2 regions of the Mesorhizobium sp. B2-1-1 genome follow, and region 2 is predicted to be linked to the other one. Evidence: riboswitches for the same ligand, from Rfam matches in the RefSeq annotation. Region 2 holds a riboswitch; the other holds the start of a gene.
What was found. Region 2 has a riboswitch for thiamine pyrophosphate ahead of FJ972_RS13820 (YkoF family thiamine/hydroxymethylpyrimidine-binding protein). Riboswitches for the same ligand answer to the same signal wherever they lie in the genome.
Positions count from the first base shown of each region.

Region 1 (8,688 bases), 1.6 Mb from region 2:
ACCGCCGCGCTGCGCCAGCATGTCGGAATAGCCGCCGGCATATTCGACCCAGCGGCCGCCGCCGTCCGGCGCGATGATGCTGGTGACGGTGCGGTCGAGGAAATCGCGGTCGTGGCTGACCAGGATGACCGTACCGGCAAAGCCGGCGACCAGTTCCTGCAGCAACTCCAGCGTCTCCATGTCGAGATCGTTGGTGGGCTCGTCGAGCACCAGAAGGTTGGCCGGCCGCGCCAGCACACGCGCCAGGATCAGCCTCGCGCGTTCGCCGCCGGACAGCTCGCGCACCGGCGTGCGCGCCTGTTCCGGTTTGAACAGGAAATCCTTCATGTAGGAGACGACGTGGCGCTGCTCGCCATTGATGACAAGGTTCTCGCCGCGCCCGTCGGTGAGATACTGAGCCAGCGTCTCCTGCGGATCGACCGCCTCGCGCTTCTGGTCGAGCGTGGCGATCTCCAGATTGGTGCCGAGCCGCACCGAACCGGCATCCGGCTGCAATTCTCCGGTCAGCATCTTCAGAAGCGTCGTCTTGCCGGCGCCGTTCGGCCCGACGAGGCCGACGCGGTCGCCGCGTTGGATGCGGGTCGAGAACCCCTTGACCACGGTGAGGTCGCCAAAGCTCTTCTCGATGTTCCTGGCCTCGATCACCAGCTTGCCGGATTCGGCGGCGTCGCTGGCCACCATGGTCGCGGTGCCTTCGGCGCCGCGATGGCCGCGAAAACGCTGGCGCATGGTCTGCAATTCGCCCAGGCGGCGCATGTTGCGCTTGCGCCGCGCCGTCACGCCATAACGCAGCCAGTGTTCCTCGCGCACGATCTGGCGGCCGAGCTTGTGCTGTTCGCGCTCTTCTTCCTCAAGCACCTGGTCGCGCCATTCCTCGAAATGGCCGAAGCCCTTATCCAGCCGGCGCGTCTGGCCCCGGTCGAGCCACACGGTGGCGCGCGAGACGCGCTCAAGGAAACGGCGGTCGTGCGAGATGACGATGAGGGCCGAGGAGGTGCGGACGAGTTCCTCTTCCAGCCATTCGATCACCGAGAGATCGAGGTGGTTGGTCGGCTCATCGAGCAGCAGGATATCAGGCTCGGGCGCCATGACGCGGGCAAGGGCGGCGCGCCTGGCCTCGCCGCCGGAGAGGTCGCCCGGCTGCTCCTCGCCCGAGAGGCCGAGGTGCTCCATCAGGTAGCTGGCGCGATAAGGATCGTCGGCGGGACCGAGCCCGGCCTCGACATAGGCGCGCACGGTTGCGAAGCCGTCCATGTCGGGCATTTGCGGCAGATAGCGGACGGTCGCCGATGGCTGGCGGAACACCTCGCCGTCCTGCGGCTCGATCAGGCCGGCGGCGATCTTGAGCAGCGTCGACTTGCCGGACCCGTTGCGGCCGACCAGCGCGATCTTGTCGCCTGCCGACGCAGCCAAGTCGGCGCCGTCGAGCAGGGGCGTGCCGCCGAACGTCAGTTTTATTCCGTCGAGATTGAGAAGAGGCGGCGCCATGTCAGCTTTCTGGCAAGGGATAGGGATGGGCGAGCAGCAGCGCGCGCCCCGCTCCCAGCGCGATCTCGAGCCTGCCCTTGACCTCATTAGAGATGGTCAGCGATGAGCCGAACGCGACCTTGACGCGGTCAAGCGGCCATTTCGCGCCGGCGACGGTCAGCCCGGCAAGCTCGGAAAAACCCAGGATCGAGAACAGGGTGCCGTCTGTATAGTCGAAGTGGACCGTGCCGTGCGCCAGGGGCACGCCTTCCTGCGCGCCGCTGGTCAACAGCACCTTTGTCCCGGCCCCGGCCAGCCGCAGGGCGAGCGCCATGTGCAGGAAGGCATGGTCGGCGCGTTTGCCGCCGAAGGCGCCGGCAAGCACGAGGCTGGTCGCGCCGCGCTCCAGGGCGGCCGATATCGCGAGTTCGCCATCGGTGGCGTCCTTCTCTGCCGGGAAGGTTCGGCGCGGCACGGCGGCCAACTCATCCGGCAGGCCGGCGGGCACGGAATCGAAATCGCCGACCCACAGTTCCGGCACAAGGCCGAGCGTCCTCGCATGGCCGATGCCGGCATCGGCGGCGATGACGCGGGTCCCCTCGACCTGACGGTCGAGCCGTGGCGTGCGGATGAGGTCGCCGCCAAGCAGGATGGTGAATGTGCTCATATCGTGTGGCCCTTACCAGCCCGACAGCGGAAACGGAAGGCCGGCAAACAGCCACTTGCGCGGTTCACCGGCCGGGCCTATGTGTCGAGGCGCTCTAACGGGGTGCCGGACGCGATATTCGCGGACCGGCTGAGAGGCAGTCTCGCCAACCCGCTGAACCTGATCCGGTTTGTACCGGCGGAGGGATTAGACGTTTCGGACAGTCCGACGCCTCAATTCCTTTAACCCGAACGAAGGAGGCGCCGATGCGCACGCTTTTATACGCCCTTGTCTCTGCAATGGTCGTGGTTCTGTCCGGGCCGGCCTTAGCCAAGGACAAGCTCACCGTCTACACTTATGAGAGCTTTACCGCCGACTGGGGCCCCGGCCCGGTGGTGAAGAAGGAATTCGAGGCCGAATGCGGCTGCGATGTCGACTTCGTCTCGGTTGCCGACGGCGTCGCGCTGCTCAACCGCGTCAAGCTGGAAGGGGCCGCGACTAAGGCCGACATCGTGCTTGGCCTCGACACCAATCTCACCGCCGATGCCAAGGCCACTGGCCTGTTTGCGCCGCATGGCGCCGTGACCGGGCTCAATGTGCCGGGCGGCTGGAACGACGACATCTTTGTCCCGTACGACTATGGCTATTTCGCCGTCGTCTATGACACGCAGAAGCTGAAGACGCCGCCCAAGAGCCTGAAGGAATTGGTCGAGGGCAGTGCCGACGACAAGATCGTCATCCAGGATCCGCGCACATCGACGCCGGGCCTCGGCCTGCTGTTGTGGGTGAAGTCGGTCTATGGCGACAAGGCGCCGGAGGCCTGGGCCAAGCTCAAGGCAAAGGTCTTGACCGTGACGCCGGGCTGGAGCGAGGCCTACGGCCTGTTCACCAAGGGCGAGGTGCCGATGGTGTTGTCCTACACGACCTCGCCCGCCTACCACATGGTTGCCGAGAACACCGAGCGCTACCAGGCCGCTTCCTTCGAGGAGGGCGAATATCTGCAGATCGAGGTCGCCGGCATCACCACGACGGGAGCCAAAAATCCGCTGGCGGAAAAGTTCATTGCCTTCATGACGGGGCCGAAATTCCAGGATGCCATCCCCGAGACCAACTGGATGTTCCCGGCCGGCAAGACGGACAAGCCGCTCAATCCCGCCTTCGACAGACTGGTCAAACCGACCAAGACCTTGCTGTTCAGCCCCGAGGAGGTCGCGGCCAACCGCAAGGCATGGGTGGATGAATGGCTGGCGGTGATGAGCAAGTAGTTTGGTCGTATGATCGAATGATGAGTGCTCTACGGCGCCCCCCTCTGTCCTGCCGGACATCTCCCCCACAAGGGGGGAGATTGGCCGTCACGACGGCTTTCGCCAATTGGCGACGTCACAGGAGAGGGTGGAGCGCTGAAGCAGCCAATCTCCCCCCAAGTGGGGGAGATGTCCGGCAGGACAGAGGGGGGCGCGAAGGAACGCGACGCTCGCTAAAGGTCCTTTGGGTGGCGCAGCGTGCAGCGCGCGTCTGACCCCCGCATCTCCGCCGGCATCCTCGCGCTTGCGGCGATCGCGCTGCTGATCGGCGGCGCGTTTGCGGGTCTTCTTTTCGAAGGCGCGAACGATTTCTCCGGAGCCTGGGCAGCCTTCGATGCTTATCTCCTGCGCGTCGTGCGCTTTACGTTGTGGCAGGCGGCGCTTTCGACGCTGCTGTCGGTGGCGCCGGCCCTGTTCGTGGCTCGCGCGCTGTCGCGGCATCCGCACTTTCCCGGCCGCGGCTTCATCCTCCAGCTCTTCGCCCTGCCGTTGGCGCTGCCGGCGATCGTGGCGGCGCTCGGCATCCTGGCGCTCTATGGCCGCGCCGGCTATTTCGCCGGCTTTCTTGGTGCCGTCGGCGGTTACAATTGGCCGGGCATCTATGGCCTCTCCGGCATCCTCGTTGCTCATGTCTTCTTCAACCTGCCGCTGGCCACGCGGCTGTTCCTCGAAGCGCTGCAAACCATCCAAGCCGACCAATGGCGGCTGGCGAGCCAGCTCGGCATGGGTGCCGCACCGGCTTTCCGGCTGATCGAGTGGCCGACACTGCGCGCCGCTCTGCCGGGCGTCGCCGGCCTGGTGTTCATGCTCTGCATCACATCCTTCACGATCGTGTTGACGCTGGGCGGTGGCCCCGGCGCGACGACGCTGGAGGTCGGCATCTACCAGGCGCTGCGTTTCGATTTCGATCCCGCGCGGGCGGTGGCGCTGACGCTGCTGCAGATCGCGCTGACCTTTGTCGTGGTGCTGGCGTTGACGCGGCTCGGCGCCAACACCACCGGTGACGCCAATCTGCCGGTGGCGCCGCGCCGCTACGTCTCGGCCGGCAGGACCGAGACCGCGCTGAATGCCGCGCTCGTCGTGCTGGCCCTTTTGTTCGTCGCCGGGCCGATGACGGCGACGGTGATGTCAGGCCTCGGCGCCGACCTCGGTCGTCTCGCCGGCGAAGCGGCGGTGCGGCAGGCGACGCTGACCAGCGCCGTGCTGGCTTTCCTGTCGGCGCTGCTGTCGGTTGCGCTGTCGCTTTCGCTCACCATGGCGCGCCGCGTGCTGGCCCTGAAGCGCCGCTCCGGTCCGCGGACCGTGCTCGAACACGCCACCGACACCGGTGCCGGCTTCGTCCTGGTCGTGCCGCCCATCGTCATCGGCGCCGGCTGGTTCCTTCTGCTGCGCCATGTCGGCGATGTCTTTGCCATAGCCCCGGTCATGGTCGTCACTGTCAATGCAGTCATGGCGATGCCTTTCGCCATCCGTGCCATCCGCCCCGCCTATGATGCGGCGAGCGAGCGCCATGAGCGGCTCTGCGCGCTTCTGGGAATAGCGGGCTGGGCCCGGTTGCGGCTGGTCGACTGGCCCTCGCTGCGACGGCCGCTGGCCACCGCCTTCGCGTTTGCCATGGCGCTGTCGCTTGGCGATCTCGGCGTCATCGCATTGTTCGGCAGTGATTCCGTGCAGACCTTGCCCTACCTTCTCCTGGCGCGCATGGGCAGCTACCGTACCGAGGACGCCGCCGGCCTGGCGCTGCTGCTCGGTCTGGTCTGCCTTGCGCTTGTGGTGGCGGCGAGCGGGCTGGGAAGGGGAGAACGAGACTGATGGCTGCGGGCGCCACCAATGGTGCGACAAGGGGAGCCGAGGTGCGGCTGGACACGGTCTCGTTCAGCTACGGCGACGCGCCGCTCGTTTTCGATGTCGATTTCGCCGCGTCGAAAATTACCGCCATCATGGGGCCGAGCGGCTCGGGCAAGTCGACGCTGCTCAATCTGGTGGCGGGCTTCGAGACGCCGCAGGCTGGCCGCGTGCTGATCGGCGGCGCCGATGTCGGCGCGGCGCCGCCTTCGGCGCGGCCCGTGTCGATGGTGTTCCAGGAAAACAATCTTTTTGCCCATCTTTCGGTCGAAGAGAATGTCGGGCTCGGCCGCTCGCCCTCGCTGCGGCTGACCGAGGCCGACGGCGCTGACATCGCGGAGGCGATCGCGCGCACCGGCCTCGCGGGCAAGGAAAGACGCCTGCCGCGCGAACTTTCGGGAGGCGAACGCCAGCGTGTCGCATTGGCGCGCGTGCTGGTTCGCAACCGCCCGGTGCTTCTTCTGGACGAGCCTTTCGCTTCACTCGGACCGGCCTTGCGCGACGACATGCTCGATCTTGTCGCCGACGTGCATGCCGAGCGGGGCATGACGCTGCTGTTCGTTACGCACCAGCCACAGGACGCACGCCGTATTTGTGAGGAGGTGGTGTTCCTCGACAACGGCATGGTTGCCGCCAAGGGCAAGGCGGATGATTTCTTTGCCGGGGCTGGTCCTGAAGTTTTCCGGCGCTATGTTGGCACAAGCGCCTGGGAGGCTGGATCACGAGATATTGCCCGGAAGCGGACATAATTTACGCTCAAACCGGCTCCTGGCGACGGGGCGATTGCTTGCCTTGACAGAGGTAGTGTGGCTAGGTCCGCCCTGTACCGGTCCGGTGCAGGCCGTGATTTGCCTGCGGCATCCGCCGCGCGTTGGTATGGCGTGGATGCTGTAATGCTTTGATTTGCGCATGAGCCCTTGCGAGGATCGCCCCGATTTTCGCGGGCATGCGCCAGACCCGAAAGGAAGCCGTTCTGCCGACCGGCACGGAAAGACCAAGAGGGAAAATGCTGGCGCGCTTTCTGGCGCTGGCCGGCTTTGTCGTGGCCCTGGCAAGCTGCCAGATGTTCACACCTCCGGAAGTCCAGGAATCCGGCTTCCAGCCTTCCGACAAACCGATCACGGTCGACAATGTCGCGGCCAATAACAAATTGGCCGAACTGGCCAAGGCGCAGCATCCACGCATCCTGGCGACCTATGGCGGCGAATACTCCGATCCCAAGCTCGAGCGCATGGTCGCCAAGGTCGTAGGCAGCCTGACGGTGGTGTCGGCCAACCCGACCCAGACCTATCGTATCACCATCCTCAATTCGCCCAACGTCAATGCCTTCGCACTGCCGGGCGGCTACCTCTACGTCACGCGCGGCCTGCTGGCCCTGGCCAATGATTCGGCCGAGCTCGCCGCCGTCATCGCGCATGAGATGGGCCACGTCACCGCCAACCACGGCCTGCAGCGCCAGCAGCTCGAGGCCGAGGAGGGGCTCGCCACCAAGGTTGTTTCCGACGTGCTCGGCGACAGCCCGACCGCCAAGGCGGCGCTGATCCGCGGCAAGCTGAGACTGGCGCAGTTTTCGCGCAACCAGGAACTGGAAGCCGACGCGATCGGCATCAAGTCGATCGGCGAAGCCGGCTACGATCCTTACGCCGCCGGCCGCTTCTTGCAGTCCATGTCGGCCTACACCGATTTCCGCTCGATCAGCGGCGCCACCGACGCCAGCCTCGATTTCCTGGCAACGCATCCCAATACGCCGCAGCGTATCGACCTTGCGCAACGCCATGCCCGCCAGTTCGGCCCGCCGGGCGTCGGCACCCGCGATCGCGACGCCTTCCTCGCCGGGATAGACGGCCTGCTCTACGGCGACACGCCGGAAGAAGGGTATGTGCGCGGCGAGACCTTTCTGCATCCGGGCCTGGGCGTGTCCTTCTCGGTGCCGGAGGGCTTCATCATCGACAATTCGGCCGCCGCCGTGACGGCGACCGGGCCGGGCGACATTGCGATCCGCTTCGACGGCGTGTCGATCGACAAGAACCGTGCGCTGACCGATTATATCAGGAGCGGCTGGGTGGCCGGTCTCGACGACGCGAGCGTCAGGCAGGAAACGATCAACGGCAACGAGGCGGCGACGGCGCATGCAGGCGCCGAAGGCTGGCAGTTCGATATCGCGGTAATCCGCGCCGGCGGCCAGGTCTACCGGCTGCTGACGGCGGCACCATCCGCCAGCACGTCGCTCGACACCGTGGCGCGTTCCGTCAGCGGCTCGTTCCGCATTCTGAGTGCCGCCGAAAAGGCGGCGCTGAAGCCGCTGCATATCCGCGTGGTCACCGTCCAGCCGGGGCAGACGATGGGTTCGCTTTCGGCGCAGATGGTCGGCGTCGACCGCAAACTCGACCTGTTCCGGGTGCTCAACGCGCTGTCGCCGGGGGCTGCGGTTTCGGCCGGCGACAAGGTCAAGATCGTCACCGACAAATAGCTATTGTCGGCGCTAACTCGCTCTCCCGTTTTCGCAATTCCCGGACGGGAACCGTTACACACTTTCCCACTTAGGCGGCGGTGGCGAGGAATTCCGGGTTCTGCTTCACCAGCGCCACTTTCAGCTTTTCCATGGCGCGGGCCTCGATCTGGCGCACGCGTTCCTTGGAAATGCCAAGCGTCTCGCCGAGCGCTTCGAGCGTCGCGCCCTCGTCGCTCAGCCGACGCTCCTCGATGATGCGCAGCTCACGCGCGTTGAGTGCGGCAAGCGCCGCCTTCAGCCATATCGAGCGGCGTTCGATATCGATGGTGTCGCTGACGACCTCGTCGGGCAAGGGATCGTCCGACACGAGGAAGTCCATCCGCTCGGTCGCGCCCCCATCGTCGGCAAGCGGGACATTGAGGGAGGAGTCGGGCGCCGAGAGCCGCGAATCCATCAGCGCGACATCGGCTTCGGAGACGCCGAGGGCCGCTGAAACCTCGCGGTACAACGTCCTGTTCGACAGCGGCTCCGCGGCGCCGTTCGCCAGCCGGGCGCGCAGGCGCCGCAGGTTGAAGAACAGAGCCTTTTGCGCCGAGCTGGTGCCGCCGCGCACGATCGACCAGTTGCGCAGGATGTAGTCCTGCATCGAGGCCCGGATCCACCAGGTCGCATAGGTCGAAAACCGCACTTCGCGCTCCGGCTCGAAACGGGCCGCGGCCTCGAGCAGGCCGACATGGCCCTCCTGGACCAGATCGCCAAGCGGCAGGCCGTAATGACGGAATTTGGAGGCCATGGAAATGACCAGGCGCATATGCGCCACGGTGATGCTGTGCAGCGCGTTCTGGTCGTTGTCCTTTTTCCAGCGCAGCGCCAGCCGCAACTCCTCGTCGCGTTCGAGATAGGGAGCCCTCATTGCCGCGCGGACCATGATCCGTCCTGCCGTGTCTTCCATCATGAGGCACTCCCTGGCTCTG
Region 1 covers NZ_CP083954.1:1,217,651-1,226,338, forward strand. The annotation lists gene FJ972_RS05900 (ABC-F family ATP-binding cassette domain-containing protein) at 1-1,488, opposite strand, end outside; gene FJ972_RS05905 (thiamine diphosphokinase) at 1,490-2,134, opposite strand; TPP riboswitch at 2,223-2,337, shown strand; gene thiB (thiamine ABC transporter substrate binding subunit) at 2,380-3,378, shown strand; gene thiP (thiamine/thiamine pyrophosphate ABC transporter permease) at 3,616-5,229, shown strand; gene thiQ (thiamine ABC transporter ATP-binding protein) at 5,229-6,011, shown strand; gene FJ972_RS05925 (M48 family metalloprotease) at 6,269-7,732, shown strand; gene FJ972_RS05930 (RNA polymerase factor sigma-32) at 7,803-8,669, opposite strand.
Region 1: it holds a riboswitch for thiamine pyrophosphate, as region 2 does, so the genes downstream of both, thiB (thiamine ABC transporter substrate binding subunit) here and FJ972_RS13820 (YkoF family thiamine/hydroxymethylpyrimidine-binding protein) in region 2, are expected to answer to the same signal.

Region 2 (8,688 bases):
GGCGCGGGTCAGCGCATCGAGTGCGCCGAACGGCTCGTCGAGCAGCAGCATATCGCGTTCCTGCACCACGGTGCGCAGCAAGGCCGCGCGCTGGCGCATGCCGCCGGAAAGCTGCGCCGGAAAATGCCGTTCGAAACCGGCAAGTCCGAATTCCTCGAACAGCGGAGCAACGCGAGCGCGGGCAGCCTTGCGCCTGACACCTTGCACCTCAAGCCCGAGCGTGGCGTTGTCAAGAATGCGCCGCCAAGGCATCAACGCGTCGCGCTGCGGCATGAAAGCGAAATGCCGGCCGTGGTCATCGAGCGGCTTGCCGTCGAAGAATATCTCGCCCTCGCCGTGAAGCGCGCCGGTCAGAAGCTGGAACAGCGTCGACTTGCCGGCGCCGGAGGGGCCCAGAATGGAGACGAATTCGCCGGCGCCGACGCTGAGCGAAATGTCGGCAAGCACGTCGAGTCCTTCGAAGGCCTTGCGCACATGTCGCAGTTCGAGCCGGTTCATCGCCACGGCCCCTTTCCTGCGGCCCGCCCGCCGGCGGTCCGTTCCCATGGCATGGCAAGGCGCTGGACCAGCATCGTCAGCCCGAACAGGACGAGCGTCAGCACGGCGCTGACGGCGACGGCGGCCAGCACCAGGTCCGGGCGGAAGTTGTTCTTGGCGTTGAGCATGTAGATGCCGAGGCCCTTCGCCGCGCCCGCATATTCGGCGAAGATGGCGCCCACGACAGCATAGGTGATCGAGATCCTGACACCGGCGAAGAAGTAGGGCAGCGCCGAGGGCAGCCGCGCCAGGACGAAGACACGCCAGCGCCCTGCCCCCATGGCGCGCAGCATTTGGCCGATCTCAGCCTCCGTCGCCTCATATCCTTCGGCCAAAGCCACCAACATCGGAAAGAAGGTGACCAGCGCCACCAGCATGATCTTGGGCATCAGCCCAAAGCCGAACCACAGCACCACCAGCGGTGCAATCGCCACCAGCGGCAAGGTCTGGCTGACCACGAAGACCGGAAAAAGGGCGCGCCGCAATGGCTGGGAGAAGTCGATCAATATCGACATCGCAAAGGCACCGCCGAGCGAACAGGCAAAGCCTGCGAGCGTGGCACGGAGGGTTGGCACGGCGTTATCGGCCAGCGCGTGCCGGTTGAGCATTGCCTGAGCGAAGACGCGCGATGGCGCCGGGAGGATTGTCGGCTTGATGCCACCAAAGCGCGCATAGAGTTCCCACGCGGCTAGCAGCAGCCCCACCGAAAGCATCGCCGGAGCGGTTCTGGCGATGAGGTCCACGATCGGACGCGAAGGGGCGGACGGGGAGGACACGCAGGTACCCGGAGCGGATGGCGCGGGGCGCGCCGTCAGACGGCGGTGGGGCTGTTGGCCGAGACGGTGACGTCGAGCGTTACGTGACCGGCACCCGGCCCGAAGCGGCAAAAGGCCTCGTTGAGTGCGGTAAAAATGGCGCCTGCGTCGCCGCGCAACTTTGTGCAGAAATGCTTGGAGCGCTCATATACGCCCGACTGCTTCAGGAAGTCGATGCAGCCATAGATCTCGTCCATGTGGTCGTCGGTGCCCATGACGTAAAGCGAGAACTGCGCCGCCGCCGGCTGGCCGGTGACGGCCACGCCGCGCACGGCGGCGATAGCCGCTTCCTTGCGCGGGCCGAGCGGCCCGGCAGGTCCGCCAAACGCGTCGGAGCGGCAGATCGGATCGTCCGGCTCGCCCGGGCAGCCGCGCGAGATGGCGGCCGAAAGCACGCAATGCTTGCCGCTGCGCGCTGCCGCCACGAACAGGTCGCGCATGGCAGGAAACAGCACCTCGGGCGGCCCGACAAGCAAGGTCGAGATATCGTCGGTCTCGATCCGCAGTCGATCACGATAGGGGTCCAGTGCCCCGAGCGCGCCAAGGATGACGCCGACAAAATCGCCGGACATGGGATATAGGGAAATCTGTGCGCCTGAAAACATCGCCCGCCTCGCTCCGCTGGTATTACCCAGATCAGCTTCTAGGGTCTGTGGGCTTGCCGCCCCCGTCTCAGCCCCGACCGTACGGAGCACCCCTGTGGATGGACGCGTTAAAGCACCAATCGGGCGGCTATGAAAGCTGTTTTTTCAGGACCATCGCCGGAAATGCATTGCGCCAGGCCTGATTTATGGGCGGTTCCGTCGGGCCCGGTCTTGAGGGAAATTTGTCCGGAACCTTAGCCACGACGAGTGGTTGTCCCTATAGTCGCAAACGCGACGAACTTCGTGGAAACGAGCGAAGACTTCACAGAAATGGAGACAAACCATGCTCATGAAAATCCTCGCAGCTTCGGCTCTTACCATTGGTCTCGCGACTTCGGCGATGGCGCAAAGTGCTGGCGGAAACGGCGCCAATAATGGGCCCGGCAGCGGCCAGTCGGTCACGGTCGACCCGAACACGCCGGCATCGCCGAACACGGTGGATCCTGGCACGACCGGCAGCACGACCGTCATGCCCGACGGCATGAATTCGAACGCGGACCGGAACTGTCCGGCCAGCCCACAAGGTGCTCAGCCGGATGCCAGCCACACCGCTCCGGGCACCGCTTCGCCGACCGTCAATGACAAGCATTGCGGCAAGTAGCCATTCGCCGAAACTGCTGGAGAATGCCACGGGGCGCCTGTTCCGTGGCGTTTCCGTCTCTTTATGTTTCACCCTCGCCGAACAGGCAGGCGCCTGAGACGTAAACCGCCATCGGCCTTCGTCTCGGTTCGGGGGCGTCTACGAAACAGCCTTTTCGCGAACCGGCAGCTTCCAGCCCGGCCTGACGAAATGACAGGTGTAGCCGTTCGGGTATTTCTGCAGATAGTCCTGATGCTCGGGTTCGGCTTCCCAGAACGCGCCGGCCGGAACCACCTCGGTGACCACCTTGCCGGGCCACAGGCCCGAGGCGTCGACGTCGGCGATGGTGTCTTCGGCGACGCGCTTCTGCTCATCGCTGGTGTAGTAGATCGCCGAACGGTAGCTCATCCCCACATCGTTGCCCTGGCGGTTGCGTGTCGTCGGATCATGAATCTGGAAGAAGAACTCCAGCAGCGTACGGTAGCTCAGCTTGGCGGGATCGAAATTGATCTCGATGGCTTCGGCATGGGTGCCGTGGTTTCGGTAGGTGGCATCAGGCACGTCGCCGCCGCTGTAGCCGACGCGCGTGGACAGGACGCCCGGGATGCGTCGGATCAGATCCTGCATGCCCCAGAAACAGCCGCCGGCAAGCACCGCGCGTTCGCTTGAAGTCGCCATATCAAATCTCCCCAAAGCAACTCCGGGGAAAGGTTGTAGCCGTTTCCGTCCGGAATTGCGCACGATAAAACTGGAGGCCCGGCGCTATGACAGCCGCTCCAGGATTTCCCATAGATGGGCATTGTCGTCGGCTTCGTCCAGTCGACGGGCGCGTCCTGCTGCCGATCACCACGGACGCGCGGCGTCACTCCCCAGGCCTGAACCTGCGCACCACGACCTCGAATACGATATCCGATATCCACATCGCGCAGACGCCGATGAGGAATGCGGCCGCCAGGGTCGTGGTGTCGTCATTGGCCATCGGCAGGCCCATGGCGCGGGAATACTGGACCCCGGGCAGCGTCAGATAGGCGGCGGCTAGCGCGCCGCAGATCGGCGAGGCCACCATCTCGCGCGGTTTGTAGCGGTGGCGCGACAGCGCGCGCAATATGCCGCCGGAAAGGCCGGCGACCACCACCGGCACCTTGATACCGAGCAGGTCGAAAAGATCATGCATCATTTCATTGTCTCGCGATCAGGAAACAGAATGACCGATCCGGCACCGAAGATGAGCGGTCCCAGAGCAGCAGGGCCCGAATCGAGCGGCAACACGATCGTCATGGCTTCCACCCGCACAGTTTCTCGCCCTTGCGGTTGTGCGCCAGCAGCGTCCGGACTTCCGCATCCGACAGTGCTGCGACGGCGGATGCGGACAAGCGCAGCGGGCTCGAGACCGCGCAAAATCCGCCGGTGACGGTGGTGCAGCCGGCTACCGCGACAAGTGCTGCGGCCGCTGCGACAATCAATCCCTTGCCCATGACCTGAGCTCCTTTCGGGCAGTGGCGGCGGGTAGCGCGCCGATATCGTTGTCAACCTGGTTGGCGACGTCCCGCGCCGCCGCCTCGGCCGCGGCCTGCCGGCTGCGTTCGGCGCGCTCGCCGGCAAGCCGCTGGCGAACACCCCAGCCAAACGCAGCGGCGATGGCCGCGCCGATGCCGAGAACGGTCGAATTGCTGAGCAGGAAGGAGAGGAGCGCGCTCATTGGTTTGGCGCGTCCTTGACGAGATAGCCGACGGCAAAGACGGCTAGCGGCAGCAGCGTGGCCCATGTCTCGGCATCGTACCAGGATGGCCAGACATTGCGCACGAAGACGCCGGAAATCGAAACGGCGGCGGCGGCGATGGTCGCGGCCGTCAGTTTGTTGGTCGGGCGGATGGTCGGCTGGGTTGTGGTGGCCATGATCAGAACATTCCTTGCAAGGCGGCGGCGATGTGGTGCCAGGCGGCGTAGGCGACGAGCAGGCACGCGACAATGATCCCGCCCGCCTTGGTGGCAGCTGGGATGTTGGCGCCGGCAGGCGCCGCCGCGACCGGTTCGACGGCATCTACGGCAGCAGCGCCGCCCGGCGCCGCCGCAGCAGCGGCCGGTGCAGGATCTGGCCGCGTGGCCGATGCCTCGCCTGCCCCGACAGCCGTCAGCAGCAGCGCCTGTGCGCGGACGGATCCGACCCGGCTCGACCAGCCTTTGCCGAAAGTCGACCAGGTCGGAAGCCGCTTCAGGAAAGCCAGGCGGGCATCGCAGAGATTGTCGATGACGACGGCGGCCGGTCTGGAACTGACGGCAGCGAGCGTCTCGGGCCCGATGCGGCCGTCCGGGGCGGCGCCGACCACTGCTTGAAGATATTTCGCCGCCCTGCCCGGCCCGCTGTTCACGGCAAAATCGAACACTGCGTAGTCCACGCCATCGGGCAACTCGGCGCCAGCCACCGCATCCCAGTAGAAGCGGCGGTACACCGTGGCGAGTTGGGCATCGCTGATCTTCCTGAGATCCGCCTTGGCGGCATCCGCCTTCACGTAGCGGCGGAAATTGGCGAGAGTGACGCCCTTCATGGTGGCGCCGCCCGGATCGGCCGGATTGTCCGACCAGCCGCCTTCGGATTTGAGGATGAGCGCAAGCGCCCGCGTAAAATTGCGGTCCATGATATCCCTTTCGATTTCTGGTGGATGGGGTGAGTGGGTGATCGCCGGCAGCACAGGGGTGCGGATAGTCGCCGTTGCGCGCGCCTCGGTGCCTACTTGCAGTGCGTCAAAACCGGAGGTCGCCTTGCGCGCCGGCCGGCGCATGGTTAGAAAAAATACAATTTTGGGACGAACAGGTCTGGGATGAGAGACTTTGTTGGCGCCGCGCGGCGCCTGGCCTTCAACAGGCTGTCGGCCGCCATCGATCGCCGCTGGAACGTCGACCCGCTGGGCTCGGCGCCGCGTGCCTCGAAAAAGGAATATCTGAGGCTGTTCGAAGCCACCCGGCGCGTCTCATTCGCTGAGATCGACAGGCTCGAGGCCGAAACCGGCTTTGCCGTCGATCGCGACTGGCTCGACGAACTGGCCCTCCACACCCAGATCACCATCAAGACCAGCGCGCTCGCCTACCCGCACGGGCGGGTGCTCTACAGTCTTCTTCGCCGCCAGCTGGCCGACAGCCCAAGGCCGTTCACCACCGTCGTCGAGACCGGCACCGCGCGTGGTTTCTCCGCGATCTGCATGGCCAAGGCACTCGCCGATGCCGGCGCCTGCGGGCATGTCGTCACGCTCGACGTCCTGCCGCACCATCATCGCTTCTACTGGAATTGCATCGACGACCATGACGGCAGGAAGTCGCGCGCCGAACTGCTTCGGCCTTGGCAGCCGCTGGCCGACCGGATCATTTTCCTGCAAGGCGATTCACTCCTTCAATTGCCCAGGGTCGGCGTGAACCGGATCCACTTCGCCTTCATCGACGCGCAGCACACCAGGAAGAACGTGCTGGCCGAGCATCGCTGCGTTTCGGGCGTTCAGCGCGAGGGCGACATGGTCGTATTCGACGACGTCACGCCAGGGTCCTTCGATGGCGTGGTCGAAGCAGTCGCCGAGATCGAGCGGCAGGGCCGGTACGAGGTGCGCCGTCTGAACGCGTCCAAGCAAAGAACCTATGCCTGGGGCATCAGGCGGTGACGAGACGACAGCCCGGATAAACCATCGGAGGCGAGACCTTGCTCAGAAATATCGCCCGCAGGCTTTATCTCGGCATGCGCCGGAACATCGACACCCCGCCCCATGGCGGCCGATGACTACCTGAAGGTGCCGTACTTCCCGATGGCGACGAAGCATTGCTGATCCTGCAAGAAACCGAACTAGCGCACCACCCAGCGATTGAGCCTGACCGCGCGGCCGGCAGCGGCTGCTGCCGGCAAGGCATTGGTCAGTGTCACCGTGTTAGCCGAAGGTGCGCCGTTCACAGTTGTGTGGTGCCATTGGAGCTCTGCTCCGGTAATCACAGTGTCAAGTTCGATTCCAATACGGTCGCCAGCCGTGATTCCCGCGACGCTTGCTAAGCCAATCGTGGTGGCACCGGAAATGGCGGCGGTGGAGACGGTGGTCTTCAGTAGGAATGTATTTCGATATCCACCAAATTGTGCCCGCTCGATGGTCGCTCCAACGGGAAGATAGCTTTCCATAAGGAAGCTATAGCAAAGCCGGCTGATGTCGGTCTCTTGATCACGCAATCGCAGTATGGGCGCGGCGAAGCCTTGTTCAAAATCGATACTTTCAATGATCGTTGCGCCAATCCATCCGGACGCCCCAACGAAGAATGAGGCAACAGATGGGTGTATCCACAGCCAGTTGGTCGAAAATTCATAAACCGATGCACCGGTTCGAGCGATTGACTGGCCGTTGCTACCTTTTGCATAGTACGGGGCATTGCCTGACAACACGGTGCCAGAGGCGTCGAAACAGATGACGGTAATGGCGCGCGAACCGTTAAGGAAGTTGAGGAACGCGTGCTGTGTGGTGTTGGCTTTTTTGTAGATGTGGCCGACAGCCTGGCCCGAGCTTGACACCACAAGTTGGCCGTCGCCGTTGGCCCGCGACGTGCGCGCCGTGACACCGTTGGTCAGGAAGGGCGATGGAGCTGTATAACCGCCGGTCGCGCTGTCGTACAAAACGACGCCGGGTACCGTGATGCGGCCCTCGGCCTGCACCGGAAAGAACCGCTCGCCCTGAAAGCGCCTCACCAAGTTGGCCCCTCCAGTCGGCCTATTCGACATATCTCGCAGCGAGACAAACAGGCGCTTCAGATCAGGCGAAAGGATGTTCGCGTCATCGATGCCTGACGCGCTCAAAAGATCAATGTTGAAGGAGGCGAAGCCAGTCGCGGATGGCACGTTGACGAGAGCAAGTGTGTTGGTGAAGGCGCTGTAAGTTTCGATGCGCGCATTCTTGAAAAACACGGTGGTCAGGTTGCTGGTGCTGCCTAGCGCGGCGTAGATGAAAGCTGCATGGCTAACGCCGGCCGAGCCACCATCAATGCCGATTTGGGGGCTGTCGATCAACACCTCTTCAACGGCAGCGGTCCCGGCGAGAGTCAGCTTGAAGGTCCCGCGACCCGCCGCCTTCTGGTTGGTGCCGATGTACCAGGTTCCACCGCGGAACTGGTTGTTTACGAAATAGCTCGCGCCAGCCAGATCGCAATGCACATGGGAGCCGTTGTTGTAGAGAGTGATGATGTTGAATTCGTTGCTTACCCAATTTGTATTTGCCGTCAGGCCGTCGAAATAGAGCCCTTCGTCGTAACCACGGGCAGCAAGCCAGAGCTTGCTCTCGGCCATGCCGCCGAAGTGAATGCCTCGCGTGTTGGCGACAACAGATTTGTCTGGTGTATTCTGGACTTCCAACCAGATCTTTGCGCCGCGCAAAACATTCGTTCCGGTCCCACCGATGCGGACCGCCGAAAGGCCGTCGAAAGCACCGCGTATCAGCGCCCCCTTGCCATTGATCTCGCTGATGTCGCGCCAGTCGATAGAAGAGCCAACCGCGTAGTATGTTGCTACGGCAGGCAGGACGAGCACGGCCTTGGTAATCCGGCAATAGGAGCCGAGCGCGTTTAACGCAAGCGCGTTGTCGGCAAGCCCTTCACGGGCGCCAAACATCGTGGCGGTGGCGACGCTTTCATTCAACACCCAAAACCCGCCATTGACCGCATCGGTCGTCCCGTCCGGCATGAAACGGTCGGCGGAGCGGAAATAGGCCAGCGCCGGGTAGCCGCCGGCGGTGATCGCCGCGCGCGACATGCGGGCATAGTTGGCGCCGCCCACCAGGGTTGCCGGGGTCGTGAAGACCGGGGCGTAGAACTGGGTCCTGATGCTCTTGACGCCGGCAGCGATCGTCGAGCCCGATGCCGTCGCCACGGAAGCGTAGATCGGCACGTTGACGCCCGAAACCTGCGCGGCGTCGGCGGCGTATTGCTGGGCCAGGTCGCGCGCGAGTTCCGCGATGTGGATGACTGCCGCCAGCGCTCCGCCGATATCCCCGAGCGGATCATCCGACAGATAGTAGGAGATCACGATGTCGCTCGTGCCGATCACAGGATTGAGGGTCTGGAAAGCGTAGACCAAGCCACCCGAAACAACCCCCTCCTG
Region 2 covers NZ_CP083954.1:2,800,298-2,808,985, reverse strand. The annotation lists gene FJ972_RS13830 (ABC transporter ATP-binding protein) at 1-498, opposite strand, end outside; gene FJ972_RS13825 (ABC transporter permease) at 495-1,250, opposite strand; gene FJ972_RS13820 (YkoF family thiamine/hydroxymethylpyrimidine-binding protein) at 1,349-1,957, opposite strand; TPP riboswitch at 1,948-2,061, opposite strand; gene FJ972_RS13815 (hypothetical protein) at 2,280-2,597, shown strand; gene msrA (peptide-methionine (S)-S-oxide reductase MsrA) at 2,736-3,254, opposite strand; gene FJ972_RS13805 (hypothetical protein) at 3,439-3,750, opposite strand; gene FJ972_RS13800 (hypothetical protein) at 3,851-4,051, opposite strand; gene FJ972_RS13795 (ABC transporter permease) at 4,036-4,275, opposite strand; gene FJ972_RS13790 (hypothetical protein) at 4,272-4,472, opposite strand; gene FJ972_RS13785 (glycoside hydrolase family 108 protein) at 4,475-5,212, opposite strand; gene FJ972_RS13780 (O-methyltransferase) at 5,396-6,223, shown strand; gene FJ972_RS13775 (hypothetical protein) at 6,403-8,688, opposite strand, start outside.